DNA from 4 places in the Kitasatospora sp. NPDC017646 genome. Region 4 is predicted to be linked to each of the others. Evidence: riboswitches for the same ligand, from Rfam matches in the RefSeq annotation. Region 4 holds a riboswitch; each other region holds the start of a gene.
What was found. Region 4 has a riboswitch for thiamine pyrophosphate ahead of ACH4J0_RS08835 (purine-cytosine permease family protein). Riboswitches for the same ligand answer to the same signal wherever they lie in the genome.
Positions count from the first base shown of each region.

Region 1 (3,078 bases), on a different contig from region 4:
GTGCTGGACGGCCAGCCGGGCGCCGGAGCGGGCCGACGGGTAGCTGACGCAGTCGCCGGCCGCGAACACCCCGGGCAGACCGGTGCGCAGCCGAGCGTCCACCACGACCGCGCCGGAGGCGTCCAGCTCGACGCCCGAACCGGCCAGCCAGCCGGTCGCGGGCCGGGCGCCGACGCCGACCACCACTTCGTCGGCGGGCAGGTGGGAGCCGTCCGCCAGCAGCACCGCCCCGGGCTCGACGGCGGCCACGCCGACCCCGCAGCGCAGCTCGACCCCGGCCTCGGCGTACCAGGCGGCCATCGCCGAGCCGACCTCGGTCGGCAGCGCGCCCGGCACCGGCGCCGGACCGGCCTCCACCACGGTGACCTCGCAGCCGCCCTGGCGCGCGGCGGTGGACACCTCGGCGCCGATCCAGCCCGCGCCGACCAGCACCAGCCGCAGGCCGGGGCGCAGCAGCGCGCGCAGCGCCAGGGCGTCGTCCAGGGTGTGCAACAGGTGGGCGCGCTCGGCCCCGGGCAGGGCGCGCGGGGTGGCGCCGGTGGCGATCACCAGCGAGTCGTACGGGAGGTCGCCGCCGTCGGTGTGCAGCACGCCGGGGGTGAGGCCGGTGGCCCGGCGGCCGGTGAGCAGCTCGATGCCGAGCCCCTCGTAGTCGATGTCCAGGGTGGTGGCGTCGGCCTTGCCGAGCAGCACGTCCTTGGAGAGCGGCGGCCGGTCGTACGGCGCGCGGGGTTCCTCGCCGACCAGGACGATCCGCCCCCGCCAGCCGCCCTGCCGCAGCCGCAGGGCGCACTGCGCCCCGGCCAGCCCGGCTCCGACGACGACCACCCGATCCGTTCCGCTCAGCTCTGCCACGCCGTCACTGTACTCAGTGCCCGGGCGGGCCCCGGCGGCCGTCCGGCCCTCGTCCACTCCTCGTACGGCCCTTCGGCCCGACCGACCCCCGGCGTTAAGGTGGGGGCACCACGCGGGAGCCCGGCGAACCGGGCTGAGAGGCGGGCTGGCACGGCCCGCGACCGTCCGAACCTGATCCGGGTCATACCGGCGAAGGGAGAAGAGCAGCTTTGTCACGCTTGTCAGCAGGCAGCCGCGCGGACGTGCTGGTGATCGGCGGGGGCGTCATCGGCCTCGCCGTCGCCTGGCGCGCCGCACAGCGCGGGCTGCGGAACGTGGTCGTGGTCGACCCCGCCCACGGCGGGGGCGCGGCCGGGGTCGCCGCCGGAATGCTCGCCCCGGTCACCGAGCTGCAGTACGGCGAGGAGCCGCTGCTGCACCTCGGGATGGCCTCCAACCAGCGGTACGGGTCCTTCGCCGCCGAGCTCACCGAGGCGAGCGGCGGCCTCGACACCGGCTACCGCCGCTGCGGCACCATCGCCGTGGCGCTGGACTCCGACGACCGCGAGGAACTGCGCGAACTGCACGCCTTCCACCAGCGGCTGGGCCTGGACTCCAGCTGGCTGACCGGCCGGGAGGCCCGCAAGCTCGAACCGATGCTCGCCCCCGGCGTGCGCGGCGGCCTGCACGTCGCGGACGACCACCAGGTGGATCCCCGCCGACTGCTCACCGCCCTGGTCGCCGCCTGCGAGCGGGCCGGCGTCCTGCTGCACCGGGCCGAGGCCGTCGAGCTGCTGGTCGGGAACGGCCGTGCGGTCGGAGCCCGGCTGAGCACCCACGAGACCGTGGCCGCCGACCAGGTCGTCCTGGCCGCCGGGCCGCACAGCCACCGGCTGCCGGGCCTGCCCGAGGGGGTGCTGCCCGCGGTCCGCCCGGTGAAGGGACAGGTGCTGCGCCTCCAAGTCCCGGACGCCTACCGGCCGTTCCTCTCCCGCAACGTCCGCGCGGTGGTGCGCGGCCAACACCTGTACCTGGTGCCCCGGGAGAACGGCGAGCTGGTCATCGGCGCGACCACCGAGGAGCAGGGCTACGACACCACCGTCACCGCTGGCGGGGTGTACGAACTCCTGCGCGACGCCCATGAGTTGGTCCCGGGCATCACCGAACTCCCGCTGCGCGAGACCGCGGCCGGGCTGCGCCCCGGTTCGCCGGACAACGCCCCGTTGCTGGGCCCGACCGCACTGCCCGGACTGGTCGCCGCCACCGGCCACTACCGCAACGGCGTGCTGCTCACCCCGGTGACCGCCGACCTGCTCGCCGACCACCTGGCGACCGGCGAAGTCCCCGAGCTGGCACGGCCGTTCACGCCCACCCGGTTCTCCCCCGACGCCCCCACCACGAAGGCCTCCGCATGACCGAGACCACCCCGACCGAGACCACCCCGGCCGGCATCGCCCTGACCGTCAACGGCGAGCCCCGCCGGGTGCCCGCCACCACCACCCTCGCCGAGCTGGTGGCCACCGTCAGCGCCGCCAACACCGGCGTCGCCGCCGCCCTCAACGAGGCCGTGGTGCCGCGCAGTTCGTGGCCCGCGACGGCGCTGGCCAGCGGCGACCGGATCGAGATCCTCACCGCCGTCCAGGGAGGCTGAACCATGGCCGACGACCTTCTGACCATCGCCGGGGCTGCCTTCTCCTCCCGGCTGATCATGGGCACCGGCGGCGCGCCGAGCCTGGAGGTCCTGGAGCACGCCCTGCTCGCCTCCGGCACCGAGCTGACCACCGTGGCCATGCGCCGGGTCGACGCCACCACCCAGGGCTCCGTCCTGGACGTGCTGACCCGCAACGGCATCCGCGTCCTGCCCAACACGGCCGGCTGCTTCACCGCCGGCGAGGCCGTGCTGACCGCCCGGCTGGCCCGCGAGGCGCTCGGCACCGACTGGGTGAAGCTGGAGGTGATCGCCGACGAGCGCACCCTGCTGCCGGACCCGATCGAACTGCTGGACGCCGCCGAGACGCTGGTCGACGACGGCTTCACGGTGCTCCCGTACACCAACGACGACCCGGTGCTGGCCCGCAAGCTGGAGGACGTCGGCTGCGCGGCGATCATGCCGCTGGGCTCGCCGATCGGCTCCGGCCTGGGCATCCGCAACCCGCACAACTTCCAGCTGATCGTGGAAGGTGCGGGCGTGCCGGTGATCCTGGACGCCGGCGCCGGCACCGCCTCCGACGTCGCGCTGGCGAT
Region 1 is NZ_JBIRJC010000002.1:464,603-467,680, reverse strand. It holds gene ACH4J0_RS05195 (NAD(P)/FAD-dependent oxidoreductase) at 1-855, opposite strand, end outside; TPP riboswitch at 958-1,070, shown strand; gene thiO (glycine oxidase ThiO) at 1,065-2,249, shown strand; gene thiS (sulfur carrier protein ThiS) at 2,246-2,485, shown strand; gene ACH4J0_RS05180 (thiazole synthase) at 2,489-3,078, shown strand, end outside.
Region 1: it holds a riboswitch for thiamine pyrophosphate, as region 4 does, so the genes downstream of both, thiO (glycine oxidase ThiO) here and ACH4J0_RS08835 (purine-cytosine permease family protein) in region 4, are expected to answer to the same signal.

Region 2 (3,078 bases), on a different contig from region 4:
ACCGGGGCAGCGGGTTGTGCCGCGTCATTCGCGGAGAGACGGTGGAGGTACCGCATCTGCTGTGAGTGCCGGTGATCCAGCGGCAGGTGTTCCACGTCGCGACCGTCCTGGCCGAGTCGCTGCGGGAAGGAGTGGATATCCATGACCGGTGTCGCGGACCGCATCGCAGAACTGTTCCGGATCAAGGCGAACAAGGTGCTGGATCGGGCCGAGGACCCTCGCGAGGTGCTCGACTACGCGTATACCCAGCAGGTGGAGCTGTTGCAGCAGGTCCGGCGCGGCCTGGCGGATGTGGCGGCGAGCCGGAAACGGCTGGAGCTGCAGATCGCCCAATTGCGGAAGTCGAACAAGAAGTTGGAGGAGCAGGCGCAGCAGGCGCTGGCCGCAGGACGTGAGGATCTGGCGCGTGAGGCGCTGGCCCGGCGGGCGGGTATGCAGGGGCAGCTCGGCGATCTGGAGGAGCAGGAGCCGTTGCTGCGGGCCGAGGAGGAGAAGCTGACGGCGGCCGCGCAGCGGCTGGAGGCGCGGGTGGAGGCCTTCCGCACGCGCAAGGAGACGCTCAAGGCCGAGTACACCCGGGCCGAGGCCGAGACCCGCATCGGCGAGACCCTCTCGGGCATCGGTGAGGAGATGGGGAGCGTCGGCGCGGCGGTGCAGCGCGCCCGGGACCGGACGGAGCAGCTGCAGGCCCGCTCCGGGGCGTTGGACGAGCTGATGGCCTCCGGCGCGCTGGAGGACGCCGCCGCGCCGGCTGGCCCCGACGAGGTCCGGATCGAGCTTGAGCGGATCAGCGCGGACCAGGAAGTGGAGGAGGAGTTGAAGCGCCTGAAGGCGAAGCTGCCTGCCGGCCCGGGCCCGGAGGAAGAGGGCACGGGGCGGGCGGAAGAGGGCGGGGAGTCGTCGGTGTGAGTCACGAGTCGGGAGGTGGGCGGGCGTGAGCCGTTCGGCGTCCGCAGTGGTGCCCGTGATCGAGGTGGAGGTCCGGGGCGAGATGCCGCCGGAGTCGGCCGAGTACGCACGCGACATGGTGCTGGGCGTGGCGCGTCATGCGCGGGATCCGGTGCTGTCCGTGCGGGTGAGGCTGATGCAGGGGCGCGATCCGGCGGTGCGGCGGTCGGCGGTCGCCCGGGCCAGCCTGGATGTGAACGGACGCCTGGCGCGGGCGCGGGTGGTGGCCGAGACGATGCACGAGGCGATCGATCTGCTGAAGGACCGGCTGGAGTACCGGCTCGCCCGTCTGGAGCACTGGGATCGGTGGCCGGGTGGCCTGTTCGTGGGTCCCCGCCGGGGCGCACCGGGGCCTTGACACGGACGCCCCGGGGCCCGGAGGGCTCGTGGCGGGCAGCTCGGTCGGGTCTGCCGTGGAGAGCCGGGGGAGAGGGTCGTTCGGCCCTGGTGCGCGGGAGGGTGGCGCGTAGCGTGGGAAGTGGCCTGCGGGGTGAGCGAGGGAGTTCGGCCGGAACGGTCCAGGGTGGTCAACTGTGCTGTCCTGGAGTGGATTCGACGGGCGGGCTGAGAGGCCGGAGGGGGTCGACGAGACCCCGACGGCGACCTCCACCACCTGATCCGGGCAATGCCGGCGTAGGGAGCCCACCTTGCAGGTTCGGCCTGGGGAAGGGAACAGGGCCCGGGTAGCAGCCCGGCAGTCGACCTGCGGGCTGCACGGGTGGACGGGACCCGGAGCGTGTGTGCCGGGCTCACGTGGGGCGTCCGGGTAGCGGAGGAGGGCTCCGAGGCCGTCGTCGAGGGGCAGTTCGTCGTGGGGGATGACGATGAGGTCCGCGCCGGTGCCGACGATCGCGCGGATGAGTGCGGCGTCGGCCGGTGCCTGCCGGGAGGAGCTGATGCCGAGGGCCTGCATTTCACGTTGGGTGAGGCCGAGTTGTTTGGGTGCGACGCCGATCCACAGCTGTCGTTCCAGGTCGAAGGGGTCGTTGATCAGGACGGCTTCGGCCCGGCCGTGGCGCAGGGCGGTGAACGTGGCGGCGAGGCCCTCGACGGGACCGCTGCGGCGGGCGCGGCGGGCCAGGAACCGCTGGGTGTTGGCCTGGTCGCGGGCGGACAGGCGGCCGCGGAACAGGCAGGCGAGTTCGTCCTCCATGAGCGCGCGTTCGGGATCGGTGTCCCGGCCGTCGCCGTCGATGGTGACGATGCGCTTGCGTAGGCGCCTGGGCGGGCAGTTCCCGGGTGAGGGTGTTGCGGGCCCAGTGGTCGCCGGACAGCCGGACAGCCGGACAGGACGATCGTCTCGGCCTCGCTGCGGTCGGCGAGGCCGGCGAGTTCTTCGGCGACCTCTGCGGCGGCCTGTCGCCATTCGGAGGCCGCAACCCGGTGCCGGGTCAGGTGGCCGGGGGCGACCCTGGCGGTGGACCACCGGCCCGCTTGGAGGTCGACCTCCAGCTCGGAGGTGAGTGCGCCGCCCGGTCGGGCGACGCGGTGGACGCTGACGGCGGCGTAGGGAATGTCGGGGGCGTGCTGGAGGGCGAGCGGCGTGGCGTCCGGGACCATCGTGAACCGGGCGCCGTCGCGGGGTGGCGGCTCCGGGCAGTTCCTCGGCGAGCGCGAGGCGGCCGTGGGCGGCGAAGACGGCCTGCGTGTCGGCCGGGCAGATCGCGATCGGTGCCGACGACGTGGGTGACGGCGCCGGTGGTGGCGGTGTCGGCGCCCTGGGTGGTGAGTTCGGTCGCCAGGTGCCGACAGCGCAGGTCGATGGCCCGGTCGGGTTCGTCGAGGTCGCGTGAGGTGTCGACGTAGGCGCAGGCGTAGGGACCCGGTCGTGCGTAGAGCGGGCCGAGGAAGGTGAGTTTCATGGCCGTCCGCTCCTGGGGGGTGGTCAGAGTCCTTGGGCGAGCAGGAGTTCGTGGGCCAGGCGGGCGGCGCGGCCGACGCGTTCGGGGTCGGGCTCCTGGTCGGGAATGTCCTCCAGCCCCTGGAGGAGGGCGCGCATGGCCCGGCCGAGGGCCTGGACCTGGGTTTCGAGCAGTTCCACGCGTTCGACGGCGCTTTCGAGGTCGCGGCCCGGCGGGTGGAAGGCTTCGGACGTGCGGTCGGTGGTGGGGTCGGTCATGATCGGCTCCC
Region 2 is NZ_JBIRJC010000001.1:610,063-613,140, reverse strand. It holds gene ACH4J0_RS02995 (PspA/IM30 family protein) at 142-909, shown strand; gene ACH4J0_RS02990 (HPF/RaiA family ribosome-associated protein) at 965-1,306, shown strand; TPP riboswitch at 1,435-1,605, shown strand; gene ACH4J0_RS02985 (hypothetical protein) at 1,685-2,164, shown strand; partial or broken gene ACH4J0_RS02980 (hypothetical protein) at 2,230-2,508, opposite strand; gene ACH4J0_RS02975 (hypothetical protein) at 2,595-2,741, shown strand; gene ACH4J0_RS02970 (hypothetical protein) at 2,834-3,067, opposite strand.
Region 2: it holds a riboswitch for thiamine pyrophosphate, as region 4 does, so the genes downstream of both, ACH4J0_RS02985 (hypothetical protein) here and ACH4J0_RS08835 (purine-cytosine permease family protein) in region 4, are expected to answer to the same signal.

Region 3 (3,078 bases), 210 kb from region 4:
GGATCGCCACCTACGGCGACGAGGCCTTCCAGTCCGTGGTGCGCCGGGTGCTGGCGCTCACCGACCGGCTCGGCGAGGAGCTGTCGGCGGCCGAACGTCGCCGGGTGGTCGAGCACTTCAGGACGACGTCGCGCTACGAGTGGATGTTCTGGGACGCCGCCTGGCGCGGGGAGCGCTGGCCGGTCTGACGGCCGCCGCGCCGGGGCCCGCCGTCCGGGGGTGTTCGGACGGCGGGCCCTGACGCGGTTCGCTCAGCTGGTGGTGAAGTAGCCGGTCAGGTCGGTGATGACGTCCACCGGGCCGCCGTGGTTGTGGATCGAGTAGGTGCCGTCCGCGGCCACTCCGGTGGTCGCGGAGTTGGCGACGGTCAGGCCGGGGTCGACGTTGAGGGTGGAGGTGTCGGGGACGGTGCTCCCGCCCGGGAAGACCGTGAGGTGCCCGGGGGCGGAGACATCGGTGACGGTCGTGTTGGCCTCGACCGCGGTGACGTCCGGGGTGGAGCCGTCCGACGCGACCGCCGGGACCCGCTCGGTCGAGTACGCCGCCAGCGGCGACCCGGTGACGCGGGTGTCGGAGGTCCGGACGGGCGTCTTGAGGGCGCGGAACAGGCTGGTGCCCGAGGGGCCGTAGTAGCCGACGAGGTCGACGATCACGTCGACCGAGCCGACGTGGTTGTAGATGTCGACCGTCCCGTTGGCGCCGACCGGTACCACCACCTGGTTCGGAACCGTCCGGCCCGCAGCGAAGTTGACGTCGGAGCCCTGGTACGGGCGGCCCGCCGGCCCGTCCGGGTAGACGGTCAGGAAGCTGTCCGCGGTGGGGTCGGTGGCCGTGACGTTGAGGACCACCGCGCGGGCGTCGGCCGTGCCCAGCTCGGGCTCGGCGACCTTGATCGTCCGGACCGATCCGTAGCCGAGCGGGCCGGTGCCGTCGGTGCGGCTGTCGGCGAGGCGGGTCGGGGTCAGCGCGGTGTGCCGGTCGGTGGCGGCCGGGCGGTAGTAGCCGACGACGTCGAGGATCACGTCGGTGGTCCCGGCACTGTTGAAGACGGTGACGGTCGGGTCGGTGCCAGGGGTGACCGCGACCGTGACCAGGTTGGAGACCGTCCGGCCCGGCGCGAAGTCGAGGCTGGAGGTGGCCGGGAGGCTGCCGGGCGCCCCCGGGGCGGCGCTGAGCGAGAGGTAGCCGTTCGCGGTCGGATCGGTCGCGGTCACGTTGACCACCACGGCCGTGGCGTCGGCGGGCACCACCGGGTAGGTGGTGGGCGGCATGTGCGAGCTGAAGGCGACGAGCGGGGTCGTGTAGTACTCCTGGGCGGCGAGCGGGCGGGAAGTGCCGTTCGGGACGGTGTACGGGTCGCGGGTGTCCAGGACTCGGGTCGGGCTCATTCCGACGAAGCCGCCGGCGGCGGTGACGTCGTCGGCCCAGGCCGTCGACGCGGCCGGGGCGGCGAGGGCCGGGGCGGCGGTCAGGGTCGGGCCGCTCAGGCTGAGGGCGGTGAGGACGGTCAGGGTGGTGGCGCTGCGAACACGCATGTCTGGTCCCCCTGGTAAGGCTGTCGTACAGGGCTGTTCCGGAGAGTCCGGTACCTGTTGGACACCTGGGCCCGGGCTGGGTTGTAGTGCCGGCGGAAGGTTTTTCGGGGATCTCCCCGGGGGTCGGGATCGGGGTGATCTCGGGGTTCTCTCCGGGCCGTTGGCCCTCGTACCGCCGCTCGTGCCCCCGTACGATCGAAGCATCGAAAGCAAGCGGGATGCGGCACCGGACGGCAGCCGGCCCGAGGGGAGAAGAGGAACCGACATGGCTGAGCTCTGGAAGTCGCTGCCCTCCTGGGTGCGCAACATCGTCATCCCGGTGCTGGTCCTGGTGCTGGCCTGGAACATCATCGCCTTCGTGTTCGGCGTGGTCGGCGCCCTGCTGAGCATCGTGATCAAGCTGCTGGTGGTCGTCGGCATCGCGGCGGCCGTGGTGATCCTGGTGAAGAAGGCCGCCAAGAGCTGACCCCGCTCCGCCCGCCGCGCGGAGCACCTCCGGAGGCCCGGCACCCCGTCCGCGGGGGCCGGGCCTCGGCCTTCGCACCGACTTCGCGTGGCGGCTCCGTTCGGGGACCGTCTGGACCTGCGGCGATCGGCTCGCTACCGTGTTGGCGTCATGTGCAGGCAACACCGCCTGCGACGCGGGAGCTCGGAGCACCGGGCTGAGAGGGCGCTGACCGGGACGTCGACGGACGGACCGACGGCTGCGTCGACCGCAGGAACCTGGACCGGGTAATGCCGGCGTAGGGAGTAGAGGTCAGATGACCACGTTCGAAGCACAGCCGCAGTCTGCCCAGAGCGCCCCCAGCAGCGAGCGCACCGGCTATCCCACGCCGGCCTGGCGCAAGGCGTACCGCGACGGATCCCGCCCCGACCTGCGGGTCCCGTACCGCGAGGTGCAGCTCACCAACGGCCGGACCGTCCCGCTGTACGACACCTCCGGCCCGTACACCGACCCCGGCTACGAGCCCGACGTGCGGCGCGGCCTGCCCGCCCTGCGCGACCCCTGGATCCGCCAGCGCGGGGACGTCGAGGAGTACGACGGCCGCGAGGCGCGCCCCGAGGACGACGGGATCAAGCACACCTCGCCGCGCGGCGGCAACCTGCGCAACCTGGACGCCGTCTTCCCCGGCCGCCCGCGCCGCCCGCTGCGCGGCCGCGGTGGCGCCGCCGTCACTCAACTCGCTTACGCCAAGCGCGGTGTGGTGACGCCGGAGATGGAGTTCGTGGCGCTGCGCGAAGGCCTGGAGCCCGAGTTCGTGCGCGCGGAGGTGGCCCGCGGCCGGGCCGTCATCCCGGTCAACGTGAACCACCCCGAGGTGGAACCGGCCGTCATCGGCACCAACTTCCTGGTGAAGATCAACGCCAACATCGGCAACTCCGCCGTCACCTCCTCGATCGAGGAGGAGGTGGAGAAGATGACCTGGGCCACCCGCTGGGGCGCCGACACCGTCATGGACCTCTCCACCGGCCGCAACATCCACACCACCCGCGAGTGGATCCTGCGCAACTCCCCCGTGCCGATCGGCACCGTGCCGCTGTA
Region 3 is NZ_JBIRJC010000004.1:345,624-348,701, forward strand. It holds gene tenA (thiaminase II) at 1-188, shown strand, start outside; gene ACH4J0_RS09790 (hypothetical protein) at 252-1,535, opposite strand; gene ACH4J0_RS09795 (DUF5326 family protein) at 1,801-2,001, shown strand; TPP riboswitch at 2,167-2,302, shown strand; gene thiC (phosphomethylpyrimidine synthase ThiC) at 2,297-3,078, shown strand, end outside.
Region 3: it holds a riboswitch for thiamine pyrophosphate, as region 4 does, so the genes downstream of both, thiC (phosphomethylpyrimidine synthase ThiC) here and ACH4J0_RS08835 (purine-cytosine permease family protein) in region 4, are expected to answer to the same signal.

Region 4 (3,078 bases):
AGTTCGGCCTCGACCCGGCCGCGGAAGCGCACCGGGTGCTTGGTCTCGATCGCCAGGTCCACCGGGCGGCCGCAGTCCACCACCAGCTCCAGCAGCCGCTCCAGCCGCAGCACGCCCCGCAGTTCGGGGTCGGTGCTGGGCCTGCCGGTCTTCCACGCTCCGAAGTCGTACGCCTCCAGCTCGGCGAGGGTCATCGCGGAGACGGTGCCCCGGCCGTTGGAGACCCGGCCGATCCGGCGGTCGTGGACGCAGACCAGGTGACCGTCGGCCGTCACCCGGACGTCGCACTCGACGGCGTCCGCGCCCTCGTCGAGCGCGCGCCGGTAGGCCGCGAGGGTGTGCTCGGGCAGCGCGTGGGAGGAACCGCGGTGGGCGATCACCTGGACGGAGGGCGCGGTGCGCGCCACCGCCGGGGGCAGGTCTGGGCTGGTCACGGCCCCAACGATAGGGGGCGCAGGTGTCGTGGAGGCGAAGACGGTCCCAACCCGTGGGGCCGGCTCCGCCTCCGGCCGGTCAGCTCGCGGTGGCGCGCCGGGTCAGCGGGGTGAGCGCCCAGGTCGCCAGCGCCGGCACCAGGAAGGCGAACAGCGAGGCGGAGGTCCACTCCTGCGGGGTGAAGTGCAGCGACTCCTGGGCGGAGGTCCAGAAGTCCACCCACCAGCCGGCCACCGCAGTCGGCGCGATGAACTGGTAGACGGCGAAGCCCAGCACCCACGGCAGCAGCATCAGCCATCGGGACGGCGCCCGCTCGGAGAGGTCCCAGCCGTGCCGGCCGGCGCCGAAGAAGTAGTCCACCGCCAGCACCGCCAGCAGCGGCACGAACACCGAGCCGATCAGGCCGAGGAAGTTGCTGTACGTGTCGGTGAACCGGTCGATCCGCAGTGCCAGCACGGTGGTCAGCACGCCGATCCCGCCGCTCAGCACCCGGCGGTCGACCCGCGGCAGCAGGTTCTGCAGCGACATCGCGGTCGAGTACACGTTGGCGAAGGACTGGTCGGTCTCGCGCAGCACCAGCACCAGCAGGAACAGCCAGCCGGCCCAGACGCCGAGGAAGGAGTCGAAGATCCGGCCCGGGTCGCCGTCGGACTGCAGCAGCGCCATCAGGCCGAGGACGTAACACCAGACCTGGGCGACGGTGTAGCCGGAGAAGCTGCCCCAGAAGGAGGAGCGGGGGGTGCGCGAGTGCCGGGTGTAGTCGGCGGCCATCGGGACGAAGGAGATCGACACCGCGATCATCGCGTCGGTGGCTCCCAGGAAGCCGTGCCAGTTGCCCGCGCCCGGGTCGGGCACGCCCTGCCGGCCCAGCTGGACGGTGAAGTACACCATCGCGACCGCGACCGCCCCGGCCACGAAGCGGCGCAGCACCGTGATCGAGCCCAGCGGCCAGATCGTCAGCGCGGTGGTCAGCGCGCCCGCGAGCAGCACGAACAGCCAGCGGTAGCCGGTGGTGTGGGCGACGGTCTGCGCGCCGGCCGCGATGGTCAGCAGCTCGAACACGCCCCAGCCGATGCACTGGACGATGTTCAGCACGGTCGGCAGGTAGGACAGCCGGGTGCCGAACAGCCCGCGCAGGTTGGCCATCGCAGGGGCGCCGGTCCGGGCGCCGATCAGCGCGGCCACGCCGAGCATCGCGGTGCCGACCGCCGTACCGGTCACGATCGCGGTCACCGCGGCGGCCAGCGACAGTTCGCTGCCCTTCTCACCGAGCACGGTGGCCGCGGTCGAGAAGCCGATCAGGCTGACGCCGAGGTTCATCCAGAGCGCGAAGTGGTCCCGGAAGCGCAGGGTGCGCGGCGGTTCGGTGTCCAGGACCAGCGGCGCCTCGACCCGCTGGTCGAGCAGCGCCGTGGCCGTGGCCGAGCCGGCGGGGAGGTCGGGGAATTCCTTGGACGCGGAGGCGCCCGAAGAAGAGGATGGCGAAGCAGGCGGCATGGCCGATACTCCCTACGCCGGCATTACCCGGACAGGTTCCGGCGGTCAGCGCCCCCTCGACGGTCAGCCTGCCGTTCGCCTGGCGTACCGTCGACATGCGCACTCTCAGCCTGGTGGGTCCAAGCTCCCGCGTGTCAGTTTGGAGCGACAGGCTAACCGGCACGGGTACGAACGCCAAAGGCCACGGGTGCGCGGTCCGCATCGCGGGACGCCGGGCGGGGGTGGGGAGCCCCCGGCCGTCGGTGACGGCTAAGGATTCTTATGAGTTCTTCAGAGGGGTCCTTACGGCAATCGAATCGTCGGTGCGAAAAACTATGGTCCTTGGATCTGTCAGCTATGGAGGTCGTCCGTGAGCACCGAGCGCGAGGTTGGGCCCACCGGGCCGCAGGGGGAGCAGCCCGCGGGGGCCGATGAGGCGGCGGGCGCCGCTTCCGACGGCACCGCTCAGGGCGGGCACAAGCCGACCATGGCCTTCAACCGGGTGCCCGAGCCCGTGGCCGAGCCGGGTGCCGACCCGGCGGCCGAGCCGTCGGCGGCGGACGCGGCTCCGGTCGACGGTGCTCCGGCGGCGGACAGCGGGCACAAGCCGACCATGGCCTTCAGCCGGGTCCCAGAGCCGACGGCCGAGCCGGTGGCCGTACCGACCGCGGCCGACGCCGCGCCGGTCGCCGAGGCCGCTCCGGCCGGGGGCGGGCACAAGCCCACCGTCGCCTTCACCAAGGTCCCCGCGCCGGAGGCCCCGGCCGCGCCCGACGTCCAGGAGCCGGCCGTCGACCCGGTCACCGGCTACATCGACGCCCCGCCCCCGGTCCTGCCGTCCGCGTCGCCCGCCCCGGCCGCGCCCGCCCCGGCCGTGGCCGCGCAGGCCGCCGCTCCGGCCGCGCCCGCCGTGCCGCCGGGTGCCAACCCGTACGCGACCCCGACCCACGGCGTGCCCGTCGCCAACGCCCAGGAGCCGTACGGTGCTCCGGCCGCCGGCGGGCCCGCCGCGCACGGCCACCACCCCTTCGGTGCCGGCCAGCCGCTCGGCGGCTGGGGCGGCCACGACGCCGCCGCCGGCGGCGCGGGCTACCCCGGCGGCCCGAACGGCCCGCTCGGCTACCCGGCCGACTACCCCGGCGGCCCGACCGGCTCCGGCGGCCCGCG
Region 4 is NZ_JBIRJC010000004.1:130,818-133,895, reverse strand. It holds gene ACH4J0_RS08840 (glycerophosphodiester phosphodiesterase) at 1-434, opposite strand, end outside; gene ACH4J0_RS08835 (purine-cytosine permease family protein) at 514-1,932, opposite strand; TPP riboswitch at 1,925-2,073, opposite strand; gene ACH4J0_RS08830 (S1C family serine protease) at 2,282-3,078, shown strand, end outside.